DNA from 3 places in the Pseudomonas macauensis genome. Region 1 is predicted to be linked to each of the others. Evidence: predicted binding sites of a transcription regulator. Region 1 holds the regulator's gene; each other region holds the start of a gene.

Region 1 (3,277 bases):
TCCCTGCTGGCGTTCGAGGTATTTTTCCTTGTGCTTGATCAGTTGGCGGTCGAGCTTGTCAGTGAGCAGGTCGATGGCCGCATACATGTCTTCATGTTCGGCACAGGCCACTACTTCGCCACCTGCGATGTGCAGGGTGGCTTCGATTTTCTGCTTTAGCTTCTCGACCTCCATGATGACCTGAACATTGGTGATCTTGTCGAAGTGGCGCTCCAGTCGTCCGAGTTTTTCGCCGACATAGTCGCGCAGGGCGTCGGTCACATCCAGTTGATGTCCACTGATGTTGACTTGCATACCGCTTTCTCCTTATTGCCCGTGTGTAAGTGGCAGGTTAGGTGGCCTGCCGCCGGAACACTTTGGCGTGGATCAACGTCATACCAGTCGCTTGCGTTCGCTGGAGGGAGCAATCCCTAAGGACTCCCGGTACTTGGCGACGGTGCGACGTGCCACTTGAATGCCCTGTGCCTCCAGTAAACCAGCGATCTTGCTGTCGCTCAATGGCTTTTTCGGACTTTCCGCCGCGACCAGTTTCTTGATGATCGCGCGGATGGCGGTGGACGAGCATTCGCCGCCCTCGGAGGTGCTGACGTGGCTGGAGAAGAAGTACTTCAGCTCGAAGATGCCACGCGGGGTGTGCATGAATTTCTGCGTGGTGACGCGCGAGATGGTCGACTCGTGCATGCCCACGGCTTCGGCGATGTCGTGCAGGACCAGCGGCTTCATCGCTTCCTCGCCGTATTCGAGGAAACCACGCTGGTGCTCGACGATCTGGGTCGCCACCTTCATCAGCGTCTCGTTGCGGCTCTGCAGGCTCTTGATGAACCAGCGCGCTTCCTGCAGCTGGTTGCGCATGAAGGTGTTGTCGGCGCTGGAGTCGGCGCGGCGCACCAGGCCTGCGTACTGCGAATTGACCCGCAGGCGCGGCACCGCTTCCTGGTTCAGTTCCACCAGCCAGCGTTCGTTATGCTTCCGGACGATGACATCCGGCACCACGTACTCGGCCTCGCCGGACTCGATCTGCGAGCCGGGACGCGGGTGCAGCGACTGGATCAGCTCGATGGTTTCGCGCAGCTCGTCTTCCTTGAGCTTCATGCGCCGCATCAGCTGGCTGTAGTCGCGGCTGCCGAGCAGGTCGAGGTGGTCGGAGACCAGCTTCTGGGCTTCGTTCAGCAGGTAGGTGTTGGCCGGCATCTGGCGCAGCTGCAGCAGCAGGCATTCGCGCAGGTTGCGCGCGCCAACGCCGGCGGGCTCCATCTGCTGCACGCGGCGCAGGACGACTTCCACTTCGTCCATCTCCACGCCCAGTTCGGGATCGATGGAGGCGAGGATGTCGTCGAGGGATTCTTCGAGGTAACCGTCGTTGTTGATGCCGTCGATGATGCTCAGGCCGATCAGGCGGTCGGTGTCGGACATCGGGGCCAGGTTGAGCTGCCAGAGCAGGTGGCTCTGCAGGCTTTCACCGGCGGAGGTGCGGGCGGTGAAGTCCCACTCCTCATCGTCGCTGGCGGGCAGGCTGCTGGCGCTGGTCTGGTAGATGTCTTCCCAGGCGGTATCGACCGGCAGCTCGCTGGGAATGCGCTCGGCCCACTGGTCCTCGTCGAGGCTGTCGGCAGTGGGCGTGGTGCTTTCCTGATAGTTGTCCTGGGTGTTGCTGCTGGCGGTGGGGGCGGACTCGGCGCCATCGGCCATGGGGTCGCTGTTGTCGTAGTCCTCGCCGTCTTCCTGGCGCTCCAGCATGGGGTTGGACTCCAGGGCTTCCTGGATTTCCTGCTGCAGGTCCAGCGTGGAGAGCTGGAGCAGTCGGATGGCCTGTTGCAGCTGCGGAGTCATCGTCAGCTGCTGGCCCATCTTGAGGACGAGCGATGGTTTCATGGCTGGAACTAGGCACCTTGTTCGCTGGCGCAGCAAGCGCCATATCCACGACTACGGACGCCGGGGCGCCGCGAGGAAGCAAATTATATGCCTGAGTCTGGACGCTTTGCCTAGGGTCTGTCGACCTTTCGTTACAACCTGATTATCGGGCGATTTCGAGGCGGCCCGACACGCGGCGCCGGATGCAGGTCCGGGCCGTTAGCGGGGGAGGCGAGGCGCCGCCTGGAGGGCGGCCGCTGGGTCAGAGGCGGAACTCGTGACCCAGATAGACTTCCTTCACCAGATCGTTGGCGAGGATGGTCTCGGCGCTGCCTTCGGCGATCAGTTGACCGTCGTTGACGATGTAGGCGGTTTCGCAGATATCCAGCGTCTCGCGGACGTTGTGGTCGGTGATCAGTACACCGATACCCTTGGCCTTGAGGTGATGGATGATCTGCTTGATGTCGCCGACGGAGATCGGGTCGACGCCGGCGAAGGGTTCATCCAGCAGGATGAACTTCGGCGAACTGGCCAGGGCGCGGGCGATTTCCACGCGACGCCGCTCGCCACCGGACAGGCTCATGCCGAGGTTGTCGCGGATGTGGTGGATGTGGAATTCCTCGAGCAGGCCCTCCAGGGCTTCCTGGCGGCCGCTGCGATCCAGGTCGCTGCGGGTTTCGAGGATCGCGCTGATGTTGTCGGCCACCGATAGCTTGCGGAAGATCGAGGCTTCCTGCGGCAGGTAGCCGATACCGGCACGGGCGCGGCCGTGCATGGGCAGGTGGGTCACGTCCTGGTTGTCGATACGGACCACACCCTGGTCGGCACGGACCAGGCCTACGATCATGTAGAAGCAGGTGGTCTTGCCCGCTCCGTTGGGGCCGAGCAGGCCGACGATCTGTCCGCTGTCGATGCTCATGCTGACATCGCGGACCACTTGCCGGCTTTTGTAGCTCTTGGCGAGGTGCTGGGCGGTGAGCGTAGCCATTACTGCGCTTGATCCTGCTTTTTCTTGGGCTGGATGACCATGTCGATACGCGGGCGTGGCGTGGTCACCTGGGCGCCAGTGGCGCGGCCTGCGTTGACGATCTGGCGCTGGGTGTCATAGACGATCTTCTCGCCTTCGAAGGTGTTGCCTTCCTGGATCACCTTGGCCTGGTCGATCAGTACGACGCGGTTCTGGGTGACGAAATACTGGATCGTCAGGCCATAGGCCTTGGTGATCTCTTTCTCCGGCGAAGGCTTCTGCTCGAAGTAGGCGGGCTTGCCCACCGAGGTCACGACCTCGATATCGCCGTTCTTGTTCTGCTTGAGCGTGACAGTGTTGCCGGTCAGCTTCATGCTGCCCTGGGTCACCACCACGTCACCGCGGTAGACGGCAACGCCTTGCTTGTCGTCCAGTTCGGCGCTGTCGGCCTGGACGCGG
Region 2 (3,277 bases), 120 kb from region 1:
AGAAACGCAATGAGGATACCGGCGATGAGCACCACAACGCTCAGGCTGATGCGATCCGAGAGCCAGACCAGGGCCGCCGCCAGCGGCAGAAACAGAAATAGCGCCGACAGATAGTTGCGGTGTTCGAAATACAGCTCTAGGCCGATCACGCTCGACTCGACCAGATGCCCCGCCAGGAAGAATAGTACGGCCACCGAAAACAGCGGAAAGCGCCTGCGGACCAGGACTGCGCCGAGCAACAGGGCCAATAGTCCAAGAAGGGCAGGTAGCGTGGTGATTGGACTGAGCCACCCCGTCGACTTCGGATAGCCGTCCTGAAATAGGCCGCGCCCCTCGATCTGCGGCACGTACAGCGAGGACAGATACTCCCACAGGATGCGCCCTTCACTGAGCAGGCGCTCGGACTGGTTGAAGGGACGGGTCACCCAGGCTGAGTTTGTCCAGTCGATGTAGTAGATGAGCGCCGCCACCACCGCCAGCGACGGTAACCAGATGAAGAGGAGCGACCATTGCCAGACCGGTCTCGTGCCCTTAACTGGGCGGCAGAACTCGATGACCAGCAGCAACAGCGGCAACAGGACGCCATTTTCCTTGCTGAAGGTCGCGAGCAACGTCCCCAGACCAACGGAAGACGACATGAGGACATAACTGGCGAAGGGGCGCTCGTTAAGCAGCAGGCGCCCCTTCAGGTAACCGATGATACCCAGCAGCGAAAAGAACGCCGCCAACTGGGCCATGCGCTGCACGATATACAGCGTTGTGGAAACGAAATAGGGATGCAGCACCCAGAGCGCGGTGGATAGCAGCGCCATCCAGAGCGCCTTGCGCTCATCGATCGTGTAGAAACGCAGAAGCAGCAGTGTCGCCCAGAACAGTGAAAGGCCGCAGGCGATATGAATCAGCAGATTGGTCGGTTTGAAATAAGCCGCCTGGCTCGGCCAGGTATTGTCGTTGAGCAGAAAACTCAGCAGTGAAACAGGGCGCCCTGCCGGGCCGGAACTTCCATTGAAGACGAAAGCCCTGAGCGTCTCCCAATTGACCACACCACCATAACTACCCAGTTCTTCCAGGTTGGGATAATCATCGAACAGAAATCCCCCATGCAGGCCTGGCATATAGACAAAGCCGGCTAGACACATCAGCAGGGCAAGACAGGCGATCGGAAGGATTGTTGTTCTGGTCATCAGGAAACTACGTTACACCATAGAAAACTGCCCGCAGATGCGGGCAGTTTTTGAAGCGACCAGCCGTAGATTAGCGGCAGTTGGTCGGGTAGAACTTGGCATCGGCAGCAGAAGAGCCGGGCTTGCACTTCCACTCGATCGAACCGGCGTGGGTGATCGGGCTCAGAGTCAGAGTCTTGCTCTCGAGGCCGGCGACTACACCGGTGGACTTCATGGTAGCGGTGATCACACCGCTTGCCGCAGCAACACTGGCCACGTACTTGCCGGTGATGTCGGTACTAGCCGCCAGACCAGCGGACCCGTTGTTCAGGGGGAAGTGACCGTTGTTGGAATAGAACTCGGAAATGGAGGACTTGCCGCCGCTAGCCAGAGTCATGGCTTCGGACATCTGCGAGCGCCCCATGTAGTCCTGGTAGGCCGGCAGCGCGATGGCGGCCAGGATACCGATGATGGCGACCACGATCATCAGTTCGATCAGGGTAAAGCCTTTTTGAGCTTTCATTATTCTCTCCAGAATTGTATTAGAGGTCGGAGGACCTATTTCCTCCTGAAGCAGAAAGCATGCCAATGGCTTTGTAAGCAGTTTCCTTACCCTTCAAGCGCATTTTCGAATTTGATCGCGCGAATTTACGCAAGAAGTGACATTTTTTGACAATAGCGACTGCCGAATTTGGCACCTTGCAGCATCTGCGTTATAAGGCAACGACCTCCTCCCTTTCCGAACGCAGCCCATGAACGATCAAGTCGTCCTGTCCGGTCTTGCCCGACAGTTGGTGCAATCCCAACTTCTCGACGAAAAAAGCGCCCAGCAGGCCCAGCAGCAGGCCCAGCGCAACAAGCTGTCGCTGGTGACCTACCTGGTACAGAACAAGCTGGTAAAAAGCCGCCCGCTGATGGAACTGGCCGCCGAGCAGTTCGGCGTCGCTTTTTGCGACTTGGGCAGCCTGGATAAGGAGAGCCTCCCCAAGGAGCTGGTCAGCGAGAAGCTTGTACGCCAGCACCGCGTCCTGCCCCTATGGCGCCGAGGCAACAAGCTTTTCGTCGGCCTGTCGGACCCAACCAACCACCAGGCGATCACCGACATCCAGTTCAGCACTGGCCTGACTACCGAAGCCATCCTGGTCGAAGATGACAGGCTTGGCGACGCCATCGAGAAGTTCTTCGAGAGCCCGACCGGCGGGCTGGATGATCTAGGCGATGTCGACCTGGAAGGCCTGGATATCGAGAACAGCAACGCCGAACGCAAGGAAGAAGCCATCGGCGGCGACGCCGACGATGCCCCAGTGGTGCGTTTCGTCAACAAGATGTTGCTTGATGCCATCAAGGGCGGCTCGTCCGATCTGCACTTCGAGCCCTATGAAAAGGTCTACCGGGTTCGCTTCCGTACCGACGGTATACTTCAGGAAGTGGCCAAGCCGCCGGTCCAGTTGGTCAGCCGTATCTCTGCGCGACTCAAGGTAATGGCCGGCCTGGACATCTCCGAGCGCCGCAAACCCCAGGACGGCCGCATCAAGATGCGTGTGTCCAAGACCAAGTCCATCGACTTCCGCGTCAACACCCTGCCCACGCTCTGGGGCGAAAAGATCGTGATGCGTATCCTCGACTCGGCCAGCGCGCAGATGGGCATCGACGCCCTGGGCTACGAGGAAGAGCAGAAGCAGCTGTATCTCAATGCGCTGAAACAACCGCAAGGCATGATCCTGGTGACCGGCCCCACCGGTTCGGGCAAGACGGTATCCCTCTATACCGGCCTGAACATCCTCAACACCCCCGACATCAACATCTCCACCGCGGAAGACCCGGTGGAGATCAACCTGGAAGGCGTCAACCAGGTCAACGTCAACCCGAAAACAGGTCTGGACTTCGCCCAGGCCCTGCGCGCCTTCCTGCGCCAGGATCCCGACGTGATCATGGTGGGGGAGATCCGCGACCTGGAAACCGCGGAAATCGCCATCAAGGCCGCGCAGACCGGGCACATGGTGATGTCCACCCTGCACACCAACAGCGCTGCGGAAACCCTGACCCGACTGCTGAACATGGGGGTTGCCTCGTTCAACCTCGCCACCTCGACTAACCTGATCATTGCCCAGCGC
Region 3 (3,277 bases), 1.1 Mb from region 1:
CTGTGGTCATGCTGCTGGCTACCTGAGTGGCGGGGCTGCATCAGAAAAGGTAGCGCATGGGGGCGAGGGCGTTTGCCAGCGTGCGGAGGAGATGACGGCTCTTGTAGGATCGAGGGGGACGCCTAGTCCTTGCTCGCGAACCAACTCCCACTACGGGGCTGTTCGCGAGCAAGCTCGCTCCTACAGGTCAGGCGTAAAGCTGTATCGCTATCTCCCACCCATGATCGCGATGTAGTCCTGCGTCCAGCGGCTGTACGGCACGCACTGCCCCTGGGCGCATTTGGCCTGCGGGGTCTTCCAGAAGGCGATGCGGTCGAATTGGTCGTAGCCATTGGTGGCGCAGCCCTGCGGGCCGAGCAACTGGCTGCCGGTGCAGCCGGTGGGGGAGGCGGGTACCGAGCCGAACCAGGCGGCCACGTCGCCCTGCACCTTGGGCTCCAGCGACCAGTTCAGCCACTTGTAGGCGCAGGTCGGGTGCTTGGCGTCGACGTGCATCATGGTGGTGTCGGCCCAGCCGGTCACCCCTTCGACCGGGATGGTCGATTCGATCGGCTGCTTCTCGCCCACCAGCGCGTTGACCTGGTACGGCCAGGAGCCGGAGGCGGCGACGCCCTCGTTCTTGAAGTCGCTCATCTGCACCGTCGCGTCATGCCAGTAGCGGTGGATCAGCTTCTGCTGGTCGCGCAGCAGCTTGAGGGTGGCGGCGTACTGTTCCTCGTTGAGTTCGTAGGGGTCCTGGATGCCGAGGGCAGGGTTGGTGGTCTTCAGGTACAGGGCGGCGTCGGCGATGTAGATCGGTCCGTCGTAGGCCTGCACGCGGCCCTTGTTGCTCTTGCCGTCGGGCAGCTTCTGCTCGCTGAACACCACGCTCCAGCTCAGCGGCGCCTTGGGGAAGACCTTGGTGTTGTACATCAGCACGTTCGGGCCCCACTGGTAGGGCGTGCCGTAGTGCGTGCCGTCCACCGTGTGCCACGGCGCGTTCTGCAGGCGCGGATCGACGTTTTTCCAGTTGGGGACCAGGGCGATGTTGATCGGCTGCACGCGCTTGCCATAAACCAGGCGCAGCGAGGCATCGCCCGAGGCGGTGACCAGGTCGTAGCCGCCCTTGGCCATCAGGCTGACCATCTCGTCGGAGGTGGCGGCGGTCTTCACGTTGACCTTGCAGCCGGTGTCCTTCTCGAACTGCGTCACCCAGTCGTAGTTCTTGTCGCTCTCGCCGCGCTCGATGTAGCCGGGCCAGGCGATGATGTCGAGGGCGCCTTCGGGCTGGCCCAGTTGCTTGAGCGCCTCGGCGGCCTGGAGGGAGGCGCTGCTGAGCAGGCTGATGCCGGCGAAGGCAAGCGCCGCGACTTTCCCTGAAGACAATTGCACTGATGACATGAATCGACTCCTGTTGTTCTTCGTTGTCGGAGCCTCTGCGGCCGAACCGCGCCGTAAGGTCGGCATCTGGTTGATAGCGATGTGCCCTATCGGGAGGGGGCTCTTGCAGCGTAGTTCCGGCCCCAGAGACTGACAAGAAAGCCCCCTGCACCCTGCAAAGCCCCGCCCGTTGGCCTTTGCGGCCCCAAACGGGGCGTGCCGGGACGCACCGGCCGACAAAGCGCACCAAGGGGGTGCGAGGCGTTCGGTTGGTCTTTGCAAACCGTTGAATCAAAAGGAAATCGACCTCTGGCACGGGCCTTGCGATGGTCTTCCCAACCGAGGACAAGCGGCAGCAAGGAGTAGAAGATGGCTCGGGTGTTCTATGACGAAATGCATGACGCCGCTGGCGCCTGCCGACCGCACTACACGGAGTTCGCCCGCTGGCTGGCGGACATGCCCGGAGAACAGCTGCAACAGCGTCGTCGCGAGGCCGACCTGCTGTTCTATCGCGCCGGGATCACCTTCACCCTCTACGGCGACGACCAGGGCACCGAACGCCTGATTCCCTTCGACACCATCCCGCGCAGCATCCCCGCCAGCGAGTGGAAGACCATCGAGTCCGGCTGCATCCAGCGCGTGCAGGCACTCAACCTGTTCCTCGCCGACCTTTACCACGACCAGCGCATCCTCAAGGAAGGCCTGATCCCGCCCGAGCAGGTCCTGGCCAACGACCAGTACCAACTGGCCATGCAGGGCCTGGACGTGCCCGGCAACGTCTACGCACACATCGCCGGTATCGACCTGGTGCGCGATGGCAACGGCGCCTACTACGTCCTCGAAGACAACCTGCGTACCCCCAGCGGCGTCTCCTACATGCTGGAGAACCGCAAGATGATGATGCGCCTGTTCCCCGAGCTGTTCGGCGCCCAGCGCATCGCGCCCATCGACCACTACCCGAACCTGTTGCTCGACACCCTGCGTCAGGCCAGCCAAGTGGAGCAGCCCTGTGTGGTGGTGCTGACGCCCGGCCGCTTCAACAGCGCCTATTTCGAACATGCCTTCCTCGCTCGCGAAATGGGCGTGGAGCTGGTGGAGGGCGCCGACCTGTTCGTCCGCGACGAGCGCGTCTACATGCGTACCACCGCCGGCCCGATGCCGGTGGATGTGATCTACCGCCGGGTCGACGACGACTTCCTCGACCCGCTGGCCTTCAACCCCGACTCCATGCTCGGCGTGCCCGGCCTGCTGGCCGCCTACCGCGCCGGCAACGTGGTGCTGGCCAACGCCATCGGCACCGGCGTGGCCGACGACAAGTCCATCTACCCCTACGTGCCGGAGATGATCCGTTTCTACCTGGACCAGGAACCCATCCTGCACAACGTGCCGACCTGGCAATGCCGCCGCCCGCAGGACCTGTCCCACGTGCTGGCGCACCTGCCCGAACTGGTGGTCAAGGAAGCCCAGGGTTCCGGCGGCTACGGCATGCTGGTCGGCCCGGCGTCGAGCACGGCCGAGATCGAAGCCTTCCGTGCGCGGCTGATGGCGCGTCCGGAGGCCTACATCGCACAGCCAACGCTGAGCCTGTCGACCTGTCCGACCTTCGTCGAGAACGGCATTGCGCCGCGCCACATCGATCTGCGGCCCTTCGTGCTGTCCGCGCCGGACAACGTGCGCCTGGTGCCCGGCGGCCTGACCCGCGTGGCGCTGCGCGAAGGCTCACTGGTGGTCAACTCGTCGCAGGGCGGCGGTACCAAGGACACCTGGGTGGTGGAGTAGGCGGTGCGTCCTCACAGTTAATGACGACCCCGCTGCGCCCCAAAAGACGCAAGGCGCAGATGAGAAGGAGGTTTCAGTGAATACCGATGAAACAGGAGTTTTGCCAGCTTGCGCCTTTTGGGGCACAGCCCTGCGGGTT

Evidence for each region. The regulator sigma-54, encoded in region 1, starts transcription at its own class of promoters, with help from an activator protein. The targets are predictions, from matches to a motif close to ANTGGCATNNANNTTGCTNT.
Region 2: SD196_RS04710 (pilin) is a predicted target of sigma-54. The motif match lies at 1,734-1,753, and genes of this name have one in related genera.
Region 3: SD196_RS10555 (circularly permuted type 2 ATP-grasp protein) is a predicted target of sigma-54. The motif match lies at 1,668-1,687, and genes of this name have one in related genera.

The regions. Positions count from the first base shown of each region.
Region 1 covers NZ_CP138377.1:1,110,379-1,113,655, forward strand. The annotation lists gene hpf (ribosome hibernation-promoting factor, HPF/YfiA family) at 1-294, opposite strand, end outside; gene SD196_RS05180 (RNA polymerase factor sigma-54) at 373-1,872, opposite strand; gene lptB (LPS export ABC transporter ATP-binding protein) at 2,114-2,839, opposite strand; gene lptA (lipopolysaccharide transport periplasmic protein LptA) at 2,839-3,277, opposite strand, start outside.
Region 2 covers NZ_CP138377.1:993,693-996,969, reverse strand. The annotation lists gene SD196_RS04715 (tetratricopeptide repeat protein) at 1-1,184, opposite strand, end outside; gene SD196_RS04710 (pilin) at 1,255-1,686, opposite strand; gene pilB (type IV-A pilus assembly ATPase PilB) at 1,916-3,277, shown strand, end outside.
Region 3 covers NZ_CP138377.1:2,215,023-2,218,299, forward strand. The annotation lists gene SD196_RS10545 (ABC transporter ATP-binding protein) at 1-10, opposite strand, end outside; gene ydcS (putative ABC transporter substrate-binding protein YdcS) at 208-1,380, opposite strand; gene SD196_RS10555 (circularly permuted type 2 ATP-grasp protein) at 1,729-3,138, shown strand.